Regions from separate parts of the Paenibacillus sp. Dod16 genome, predicted to be linked through region 1. Evidence: predicted binding sites of a transcription regulator. Region 1 holds the regulator's gene; each other region holds the start of a gene.
The links. The regulator Rex, encoded in region 1, represses fermentation and respiration genes when NADH is low (regulators of the CRP and FNR family bind a similar motif). The targets are predictions, from matches to a motif close to TTGTGAAATATTTCACAA.
Positions count from the first base shown of each region.

Region 1 (3,284 bases):
AACATGAAGCGGGCATCGCGGATGTTGTCATTACGAACCATTCGAAGCTGTTCACCGACGTGAAAGCGAATCACCAGCTGCTTCCGAGTTATGAGCGTCTCGTCATCGATGAAGCGCATCATCTGGAGGACGTCGCGGGCAAGCACCTAGGCTTGCAGATGAAATATTTTTCGGTTGTCCATACGTTGACCCGTATGTACAAAGACAGCCGAAGCGGTCAGCTTCCGGCTCTTCGCCAGCTGCTGCAAGCGTCGTCCCATGAGAAGGCTGTTGAGTGGTCTTCCATCATCGACCGGATTTATCCGGATCTGATCACCGTCAAAGAGAATTGGGACCGGCTCAGCGATCAATTGTTCGGACTGCTTCCGGAGCGCGGAGACGCGACTCCGGGGGATGCCGGTCAATTCTCGCTTCGCTTATCGCCTCTGAAGAAGCCGAAGGATTGGAATTCGCTGGCCGAGCTGGAGCATCAAATTCATCTGGCGCTCGGCGATGTCGTTCGCAAGGGTGACAAGCTGATTGCCGAAATGAAGGAAGATCTGGATGATTACAGCGCGGACAGTCTGTTAACAGACCTATCGGGTCTATTTAAGGACCTGGCGGCACACCGCGAGGACCTGAGGACCTTCATGTCCCTGAACGATGAGGGCACGGTATACTGGATGGAGGCGAACGGCAACTTCCGCGGCAAATCGCTGCAGCTTTATGCGGTGCCTGTCGACGTCAGCACCCACTTAAAGGAATTGTTTTTTGACAAAAAACAAAGCGTGATCCTGACATCGGCGACCTTGTCGGTGGACAAATCGTTTCAGTTCATGATCGAGAACTTGGGTCTTCAGGAAGCGGCAGATAACGGCAACCTGAACACGGTCCTGCTGCCGTCCCCGTTTAATTACAGGGAGCAGGCTCTCCTTGTTGTGCCGCGCGATTTTCCGAGCTTGAAGGGCTCGGTCGGGGATGCACTCTTTGTGAATACACTTGTGCAATCATTGGCTGATACGGCCATCGCAACGCATGGTCGCATGCTTGTCCTGTTCACCTCGTACCGCATGCTGCGTCAGGTGCATGAGCCCTTGAAGGAGGCGCTGGGATCCAGCGATATTACGGTACTGGGACAAGGGATGGACGGAACCAGCCGTACCAAGTTAATCCGGAGATTCCAGGATAGCAGCGCTTCGGTTCTGCTTGGCACCAGCTCCTTCTGGGAAGGAGTAGATATACCCGGTGAGGCGCTCACCTGCCTTGCCATCGTCCGGCTGCCGTTCCAGCCGCCGAATCACCCTCTGGTCGAAGCCAAGAGCGAGCTTCTGCAGCAGCAGAAGAAGAACCCGTTCATGAAGCTTTCGGTTCCGCAAGCGGTCATTCGCTTCAAACAGGGATTTGGCCGACTGGTACGGACCGCGCAGGATAAGGGGATTGTCATCGTTTACGATACTCGGGTCATTGAATCCTATTACGGGAAGTATTTCTTATATTCCTTGCCTGGACCGAAGATGGAGCACATGCCGACAGAGGGGATCGTTCCCCGAATTTCGAAATGGCTGCAGGAAGAGGCAGGCATAGGGAACCAAGCTGAATAAAGTGAAACCATGAACGAGCACAAACAAATGTAGTTATTAACCTATTATTAGGGGGAGCATGCATGAAATCGGAAAAAATTTCGGAAGCCGTGGTCCGCAGATTACCTGTATACTTGCGCTATTTGAATGAGCTTCAGAAAAGGGAGGTCTCCACGGTTTCCTCCCAGGAACTGGGGCAGAAACTGGACCTCAATCCTGCTCAAATTCGTAAGGACCTAGCGTATTTCGGTGATTTTGGACGGAAAGGGATCGGATATGACGTATCTTATCTGATCGAGAAAATTCGCCAGATTCTAAAGCTGGACCAGAAGATCAATGTCGCATTGATTGGGGCCGGTAATCTTGGACATGCATTATCGAATTACAATGCATTTCTGAAGGACAATATGAAGATTGTGGCGGTTTTCGATTCGTATTCTCCCAAAGTTGGTATGAAAATTAACAATTTGGTCGTACAGCCGATGGAGGAACTGGAGAAGACGGTTCATGAGTACGGCATTCGTATCGGGATTATCACCGTTCCGGATTTTGAGGCGCAGAATGTAGCGAATCAACTTATCGCGGCAGGCATCGAGGCTATCCTGAATTTTGCGCCGACCATCCTGAAAGCTCCACCCCATATCCGTATCCATACGGCAGATTTTACTACGGATTTGCAGAGTTTGGCCTATTATTTGGATAACGGCAAGGAGGATGCAGCACATGACGACAACGAAGTGGATGGTTAAAAACGGAACGTTTGCGGTACTAGAGGAAGGCAGATCCGTGTTACACGGATATATGGTCGTGGAGAACGACCGGATCACTTACCTGGGTGAAGAAGAGCCGACTGTCCAAGAGGGAACAGAAATCATCGACGGAACCCATCTGTTTTTCCTGCCTGGATTGGTGAATACGCACGGACATGCGGCCATGTCGCTTCTTCGCGGGTATGGCGACGATCTGGCACTGCAAGTATGGCTTCAGGAAAAAATGTGGCCGATGGAAGCCAAATTCACGGCCGACGATGTATACTGGGGAACCTCGCTCTCCGTGCTGGAGATGATTAAAGGCGGAACCACGACATTTGTGGATATGTATGATCATATGGATCAGGTTGCAAAGGTAGTGGAGGACTCAGGCATGCGCGGCGTTCTGACGCGCGGTGTCATCGGATTATGTCCGCCTGAGGTGCAGCAGCAGAAGCTGGAAGAGGCGGTTGCATTCGCGAAAGACTGGCATGGTCAGGCTGACGGTAGAATTACGACGATGATCTCACCGCATGCACCCTATACGTGCCCGCCGGATTTCATCGAAAAATTCGTGCAAGCGTCACATGATTTGAATCTGCCTTTGCATACGCATATGTCCGAAACGGAAACGGAAGTAGCTCAGAACGTAAATGACTACGGACTTCGCCCTGTTGCCCATCTAGAGAAGCTTGGCATGTTCTCCCGTCCAACGCTGCTTGCGCATGCCGTCCATCTGACCGATGAAGAAATCGAAATTCTGGCCAAACATCAAGTTATGGTTTCGCATAATCCAGGCAGCAATTTGAAGCTTGCCAGCGGCATCGCTCGCGTGCCTGCACTGCTGAAAGCCGGGGTCACCGTGTCTTTGGGTACCGATGGACCTGCCAGCAATAATAATCTGGATATGTTTGAAGAGATGCGGCTCGCCGCACTGATCCATAAAGGAGTAAGCGGGGATCCAACCGCAATTCCA
Region 1 covers NZ_JBNDYG010000005.1:119,892-123,175, reverse strand. The annotation lists gene dinG (ATP-dependent DNA helicase DinG) at 1-1,580, shown strand, start outside; gene ACPV3A_RS05270 (redox-sensing transcriptional repressor Rex) at 1,643-2,308, shown strand; gene ACPV3A_RS05265 (amidohydrolase) at 2,283-3,284, shown strand, end outside.

Region 2 (3,284 bases), 170 kb from region 1:
GTTTATCGGCAATCTGGCCGGAGCGATTCTGCTCAGCTATCTGGTGTATGCTTCCGGCCTGTTCAAAGGCCTGCCGCAGGACCATCTCATCTTCACGGCTGCCGCCAAGAAAATGAATGATCCGTTTATGGAGCTGTTCTTCCGAGGCATCTTGTGTAACTGGCTTGTCTGTCTGGCCTTGTGGATGGGGATTCGGGCCAAAGGAGAAACGACCAAGCTGATCTTAATATGGTGGTGTCTGTTTGCTTTCATTGCGACAGGGTACGAGCATAGCGTAGCCAATATGACACTTCTGACGCTCGCGACGATTTTGCCGGGGCATCCCGAGGCCATTTCCATCGGCGGATGGATCAGCAACATGGTGCCGGTCACGCTGGGGAACATTCTTGGCGGAGGATTGTTTGTGGGGATGACGTATTGGTTTATCTCGTCGGGAAAAGGGAGCAAGCAAAAGAAGGTTGCATAGTAGGCATCATAGAAAAGGGGCTGCTCATAATATACAGCCGAAAAGAAGCGGTCGACCAAACAGTTGACCGCTTCTTTCATTTGTCTAATTAAAGTGAGGGACCTGCACGGAACGTCTCCTAACAAAAAAAGAGGGATCCCGTCGGGCACATACATAAAAAGCCGTCCCTTCAGTTCAATGACTGAATAGGACAGCTATGTGAATCTTGTCTTCCAATCCTTACCGATGTTCCACCAGGTCAATCGCACCAAGCACAATATGAGCCAGTCCGAAGCCGAGAATACCGGTTGCGGCAAGTTTATACTTGCTGCCAAGCAGAGCGGCACCCGAAGCAGAAACCACAGTTCCAAGAACAGCAGGAATCAAACCTTCACGCATGCTGAGCACTCCCTTTATTTTGGTTTGGAAAGACAAGGTTATTGTAAGCAGATGACTGTGTATTATGCACAGAAGGGAGGCCGATTAAATCCGGCAGATTTCGTTCGGGCACAGCTCGCAATGGCAGATTTCCTGCAGCATCGGAAGATCTTTAATGACAATCATCCCGCCGGCATATTCGATAGCATCTTTTTTGCGCAGGTCGCTCAGCATCCGGTTCACGCTTTCGCGGGTTGCCCCAATCATGTTCGAGAGATCGGTGTGGGTAATCTTCTTGTTGATGAGAATAGTATCATCCGCTTGATGCTGCCCGTAGGTATTGCTCAGCCGGATGAGTGTCGATGTTAAAGCGCCGGGCTTGCCGTACATCATGAGATCCCGGAATTTGGTCTGGGTGATGCGGTGGTGAATGCCCATCCACTTCATAAAATCAATGGCGAAGTCGCAGTGCTGACAGATCAGCAGCTCCAGATCCTTGTGCTCGATGACACCGACAACGCTATCCTCAAGCACCTCTGCCGAGAAACTGTGATTGTTGCTGAAGAATGGATCGGCTTGCCCGACCATGTCTCCCGGATGGTACATATATAGAATCAACTCTTTGCCTTCATCGGTCGATTTGGTTAATTTGATTCTTCCTTGTTTAACGTAGTACAGCTTGTCGGCGAAATCGCCTTCCCAGAACAAATGGGATCCTTCAGGGAGTACCCTTTCCTTCATGCTGACCAGCAGACGGTTGCGGTTTTGCTCCGAGAAGCACTGCGTGTTCCCTAAGTTTTCGATTTCCATTACATGGTCTACAGTATTCATGTTGGTATCCCCTAACATCCTAAAATTTGATCTGTTTAATCTTTAAATACATTATAACGTGAAAACATTCACTTTTGGGGGAGATTAAGAGGGAAATCGTGGCGAATTTTCAAACTTTGTGATCTCTTTCACTTGAAAGGAGGGGAAGACAGGTGTAAATCACACAGAAAAGATAAATACTTATATTGTGAAATAATTCACATGAAATTAGAAACAGCTGTGTTACGATCAAAGCGTAGAAAGAAACATGAATCATGGGAGGATGAGAGATATGGCTGTGAGCAAAGGAACGGTGGAAGTAAAAGGACAAACAGCGTCGGAGTACATTCAGGGGCTGATTGACAAGGCGAATCGGGCCAAAGAAAAGTTTATGGAATTGAATCAGGAGCAAGTCGACGGGATTGTACAGGCCATGGCCATGGCAGGCCTTGAGAAGCACATGCAGCTGGCGAAAATGGCGGTTGAGGAAACGGGACGCGGCGTGTACGAAGACAAGATCATCAAAAACCTGTTTGCCACGGAGTATATCCACAACAGCATTAAATACGACAAAACCGTAGGTATCATTGAAGACAACGCCTATGACAGCTTTCAAAAAATAGCAGAACCGATCGGGATTATCATGGGGATAACACCGGTAACCAATCCGACCTCCACGACGATATTCAAGGCACTGATCTCCATTAAAACAAGAAACCCGATCATCTTCGGATTCCATCCATCCGCGCAGGCCTGCAGCCGGGAAGCTGCACGGATACTGCGGGATGCCGCCGTGAAGCAAGGTGCTCCTGCCGACTGCATCCAGTGGATCGAAGCACCTTCCATGGATAAAACCAATGCACTGATGAATCATCCTGACGTTGCCTGCATTCTGGCTACAGGCGGTTCGGCGATGGTCAAAGCGGCATACAGCTGCGGCAAGCCTGCCCTGGGCGTAGGACCAGGAAACGTGCCTTGCTTTATAGAGAAGAGCGCGGATCTGGATCAGGCGGTGAACGATTTGATTTTGTCCAAAACCTTTGATAACGGCATGATCTGCGCTTCCGAGCAGGCTGTCATTATCGAGGAGCCTATATATCATACAGTGAAGAAAAAAATGATTGCCAGCGGCTGTTATTTTGTCAACAAGGAAGAGCTGGCGAAACTGACTGCGCATGCGATGATATCGGATAAATGTGCGGTAAATCCTACTATCGTCGGACAGCCGGCAGCTAAGATAGCCGAGGCTTGCGGATTCGAGGTACCTGAAAGCACCAAGATCCTGGTCGCCGAGCTGGAGGGAGTCGGACCTGCCTATCCGTTGTCTGCCGAGAAGCTTAGCCCGGTGCTGGCCTGCTATAAAGTGAAAGATGCGGAAGAGGGCATCACGCGCGCTGAAGAGATGGTTGCTTTTGGCGGCATGGGCCACTCGTCGGTAATCCATTCGCACAATGAGGACATCATCATGAAATTCTCGGATCGGATGAAAACCTGCCGTATCCTGGTGAATCAGCCATCTTCGCAAGGCGGTATCGGCGATATCTACAACACGAATCTGCCATCGCTGACGCTGGGCTGCGGTTCGTATGGACGTAATTCCACTTCGTCGAACGTGACGGCCGTCAATTTAATCAACGTGAAAAGGGTGAAC
Region 2 covers NZ_JBNDYG010000005.1:287,107-290,390, reverse strand. The annotation lists gene ACPV3A_RS06175 (formate/nitrite transporter family protein) at 1-466, shown strand, start outside; gene ACPV3A_RS06170 (asparagine synthase) at 686-844, opposite strand; gene ACPV3A_RS06165 (Crp/Fnr family transcriptional regulator) at 929-1,654, opposite strand; gene adhE (bifunctional acetaldehyde-CoA/alcohol dehydrogenase) at 1,926-3,284, shown strand, end outside.
Region 2: a site for Rex is predicted at 1,840-1,857, ahead of adhE (bifunctional acetaldehyde-CoA/alcohol dehydrogenase). Genes of this name have one in related genera too.

Region 3 (3,284 bases), 170 kb from region 1:
ACCGAAACGGCAGAACTGGGATCCTACACAGGTCTTCACGGTCCGAAGCGATTTGGCATATGCATAACCCGACGGCATATCGAGCTCTTCCCAGACGCTCGGTAAGTCTTCCTTCTTAACACCGATGAGGTCCAGACGCTGTCCGCCGGTAACCTTGACAACCTTCACATTATATTTAAGCGATACATCCGCGATTTTCTTCAAATCCTCCGGCGTGGTAACGCCGCCGTACATTCTTGGGACTACCGTATACGTGCCGTCTTTCTGAATGTTGGCGTTCATCCGTTCGTTGACAAAACGGGATTCCCTCTCCTCCTGATGGGTTTCCGGGTTCAGCATGGCCAGATAATAATGGATGGCCGGGCGGCATTTCGAGCAGCCTTCCGGGTTGCTGAAGTTCAGAACATGCATGACTTCCTTCGTCGTGGTAAGTCCCTTCGCACGGATTTCCGCGACGATTTCATCCCGATCGAGTGTCGTGCATGGGCATATGCCTTGTTTGCCTGCGGCCTTAAAGCCATCGCCCAATACGCTCTGGAGTATTTGCTCCACGACAGGTTTGCAGCCGCCGCACGAGCGGGTAGCACCTGTGCAAGCTTTGATCTCATCCACTGTCGTATGACCTTGGAGAGTAATGGCATCCACGATGGCTTTTTTGGTTACGCCGTTGCATCCGCATACGATCTCATCGTCGGGCATCTTCTCCAGCGAAAATGCCTTGCCGCCTCCTGTCCCTGCACGATCCGTGCCCATGATCGAATCGTAAATCTCATCCGTCATGGCTGTCTTTTTCCGAATCATGGATTGAAGGCTTGCCGAATCGCTCACATCTCCGAACAATATCGCCCCGACAATGATATTGTCGCGGATTAATATTTTCTTATAAGTCTTGCGCCAATCATCTTTCGCGGTGATCACCGCGTGTTCGGCTTGCTCCATGAACTCTCCGGCAGAGAATACATCAACACCGCTGATTTTCAGCTTCGTCGATACAATGCTTCCCTCGTAAGGCTGGCCTTCCACGCCGCACAGATGCTTCGCCAGCACCTGTCCCTGTTCGAACAACGGCGCAACCAGGCCGTAGCATGCGCCCCGATGCTCGCAGCATTCGCCAACCGCGTACACATCCGGCCAGGAAGTTTGAAGATAATCATTAACTACGATTCCCCGGTTTACTTCGATTCCACTCGCTTGGGCGATTCCCGTGTTCGTTCTGATGCCCACTGCCATGACCACCAGGTCGGCTTCAAGCTCATCCCCATCCTTGAACCGGAGTCCCGTGACTCTGGTATCTCCCAATATTTCGGTTGTTTGTTTGCCTAGTAAGAAGTTGATACCCTGCTGTTCAAGCTCCCTTTTCAGCATGCCGGATGCCATCGAATCCAATTGGCTCTCCATCAAATCCTGCATGAGATGAACCACCGTCACCTCCATGCCGAGGCTGACCAATCCCTTGGCAGCTTCCAGACCCAGAAGCCCCCCGCCGATGACTGCCGCTTTCTTGTAGGCCTTAGCGGCCTCCAGCATCTGGGTGCAATCGGCTATGTTACGGAAACCGATAACGCCTTCTTTGTCACTACCCGGTACGGGTAAAATAAAAGGCTTCGAGCCCGTTGCTATCATTACTTTGTCATAAGGCACCGTCAATCCGTTGTCGGCTGTCACGACCTTGCGCTCTCCATCAATGGCTGTTACGGTGACACCCGTATGCAAAGTGATATGGTTATCCTCGTACCATTTCCAATCATTCAATACAATGTCATCCAAGGTTTTGCTGCCTTCCAACACATACGACAGCATAATGCGGTTATAATTCGGATGAGGCTCCTGTCCAATGACGGTGATGTCAAAATTCCCACCCAGTTTAATGATTTGCTCGACCGTGCTAATCCCGGCAATACCGTTGCCAATGACAACTAACTTTTCTCTCTTTATATTGGACATAAGTTTGATTCCTCCCCAACACGTTTATCTAGATCGTGGTATTCCGTTCCTTTCACATAAATTATATCGTCTGACGGCATTATTTATTGTGATATATTTCACATAAATCGTTAAAATTTTAAACAAAAATACCAAATAACCCTGTCCGCGTCGGAACAAGGTTATGATGAGAACACCCTCTATATAATATCGGCTTCCATATAGGCTCGTTCGCCGCTTGGCACTTTTAAATAAGGGCGAATACCCGCAAACCCCTTCGCATCCAGATTTACCCCGGTCATCCAGTTCCCCTCTAATAAGCCGCCATCCGATTGCATAGTGACGGCAGGCGCCTGAATATGCTCCTGATACAGAACGATGCCGGCCTGTATGGTCTTAAAGGCTTTTCCCTGCTCCACCAACGGTACGGCGCTGATATACGTAGGCACAAAGTAATTCGCAATCACATCCAGCTCTTCCCCGTCAAAAAACGGCTCGCTGCCAAGGAAGGGATGCATCATCACGATTTTCTCATAGAGTGACCAGATGATCATCTGCAGAAATCTTCCCGTTCGTCCCCTATTCTGCCCGGTAGCATGAAATCGATCGGTTTCATAACCAATGAACTTCCATCCGCCGGGGGCTTTGACCCATTTCTGAAACATGACTGAAGCACTGGTACCGTTTTGGTTAACGTTTTCTGCAGGTTCCGGGCTTGTTCCAGAAGCAGCTAACCACAGGGAGTCCGGCACATACTGGCTCAGCATCCGCTTGGTTTTCTCAAAAATATGAAGCACTTTTAATGAAGCGTTTTCAAGTTCTGAGATGTCCTCTTGTCCATAATGGAAACGGGAGATATACGTTCGCTTGGTCATGGGCTCGCCTCCTTGATATGCCGCTCTCGTTATTTACATCATATAGCGGCTGCGTCCGCTTGGTGCATGTCCACATATTCTTGCCGTAAATAAACAGGAACCATACTTCCGTTTAGAAAAAAAACCCTGAAATGAGGATATCTCATGCCAGGGTTTAATCATCAAGGGGAGTCTTAAGATGACTCATCTTTCGACCCATTGTTCTGCCCAGGATGCAATTTGCTCCATCACCGGACGAAGTGCTTTGCCTTTTTCAGTCAGTTCATATTCAATACGTACCGGTGTTTCCGGATAGACATGACGAATCAGTATCCCTTCACATTCCAAATCCTTCATCCGCTCGGAGAGCATTTTATCGCTCATGGACGGAATCAAATTCGAAATATCCTTAAAGCGCTTAGGCCCGCTCATCAACGTTTGAATAATCAAACCGTTCCACCGTTTGCCCAGAAAAGAAAATGCAGATTCAAAACGGGGACACATCGT
Region 3 covers NZ_JBNDYG010000005.1:291,678-294,961, forward strand. The annotation lists gene nirB (nitrite reductase large subunit NirB) at 1-1,944, opposite strand, end outside; gene ACPV3A_RS06190 (hypothetical protein) at 2,124-2,798, opposite strand; gene ACPV3A_RS06195 (winged helix-turn-helix transcriptional regulator) at 2,982-3,284, opposite strand, start outside.
Region 3: a site for Rex is predicted at 2,031-2,048, ahead of nirB (nitrite reductase large subunit NirB). Genes of this name have one in related genera too.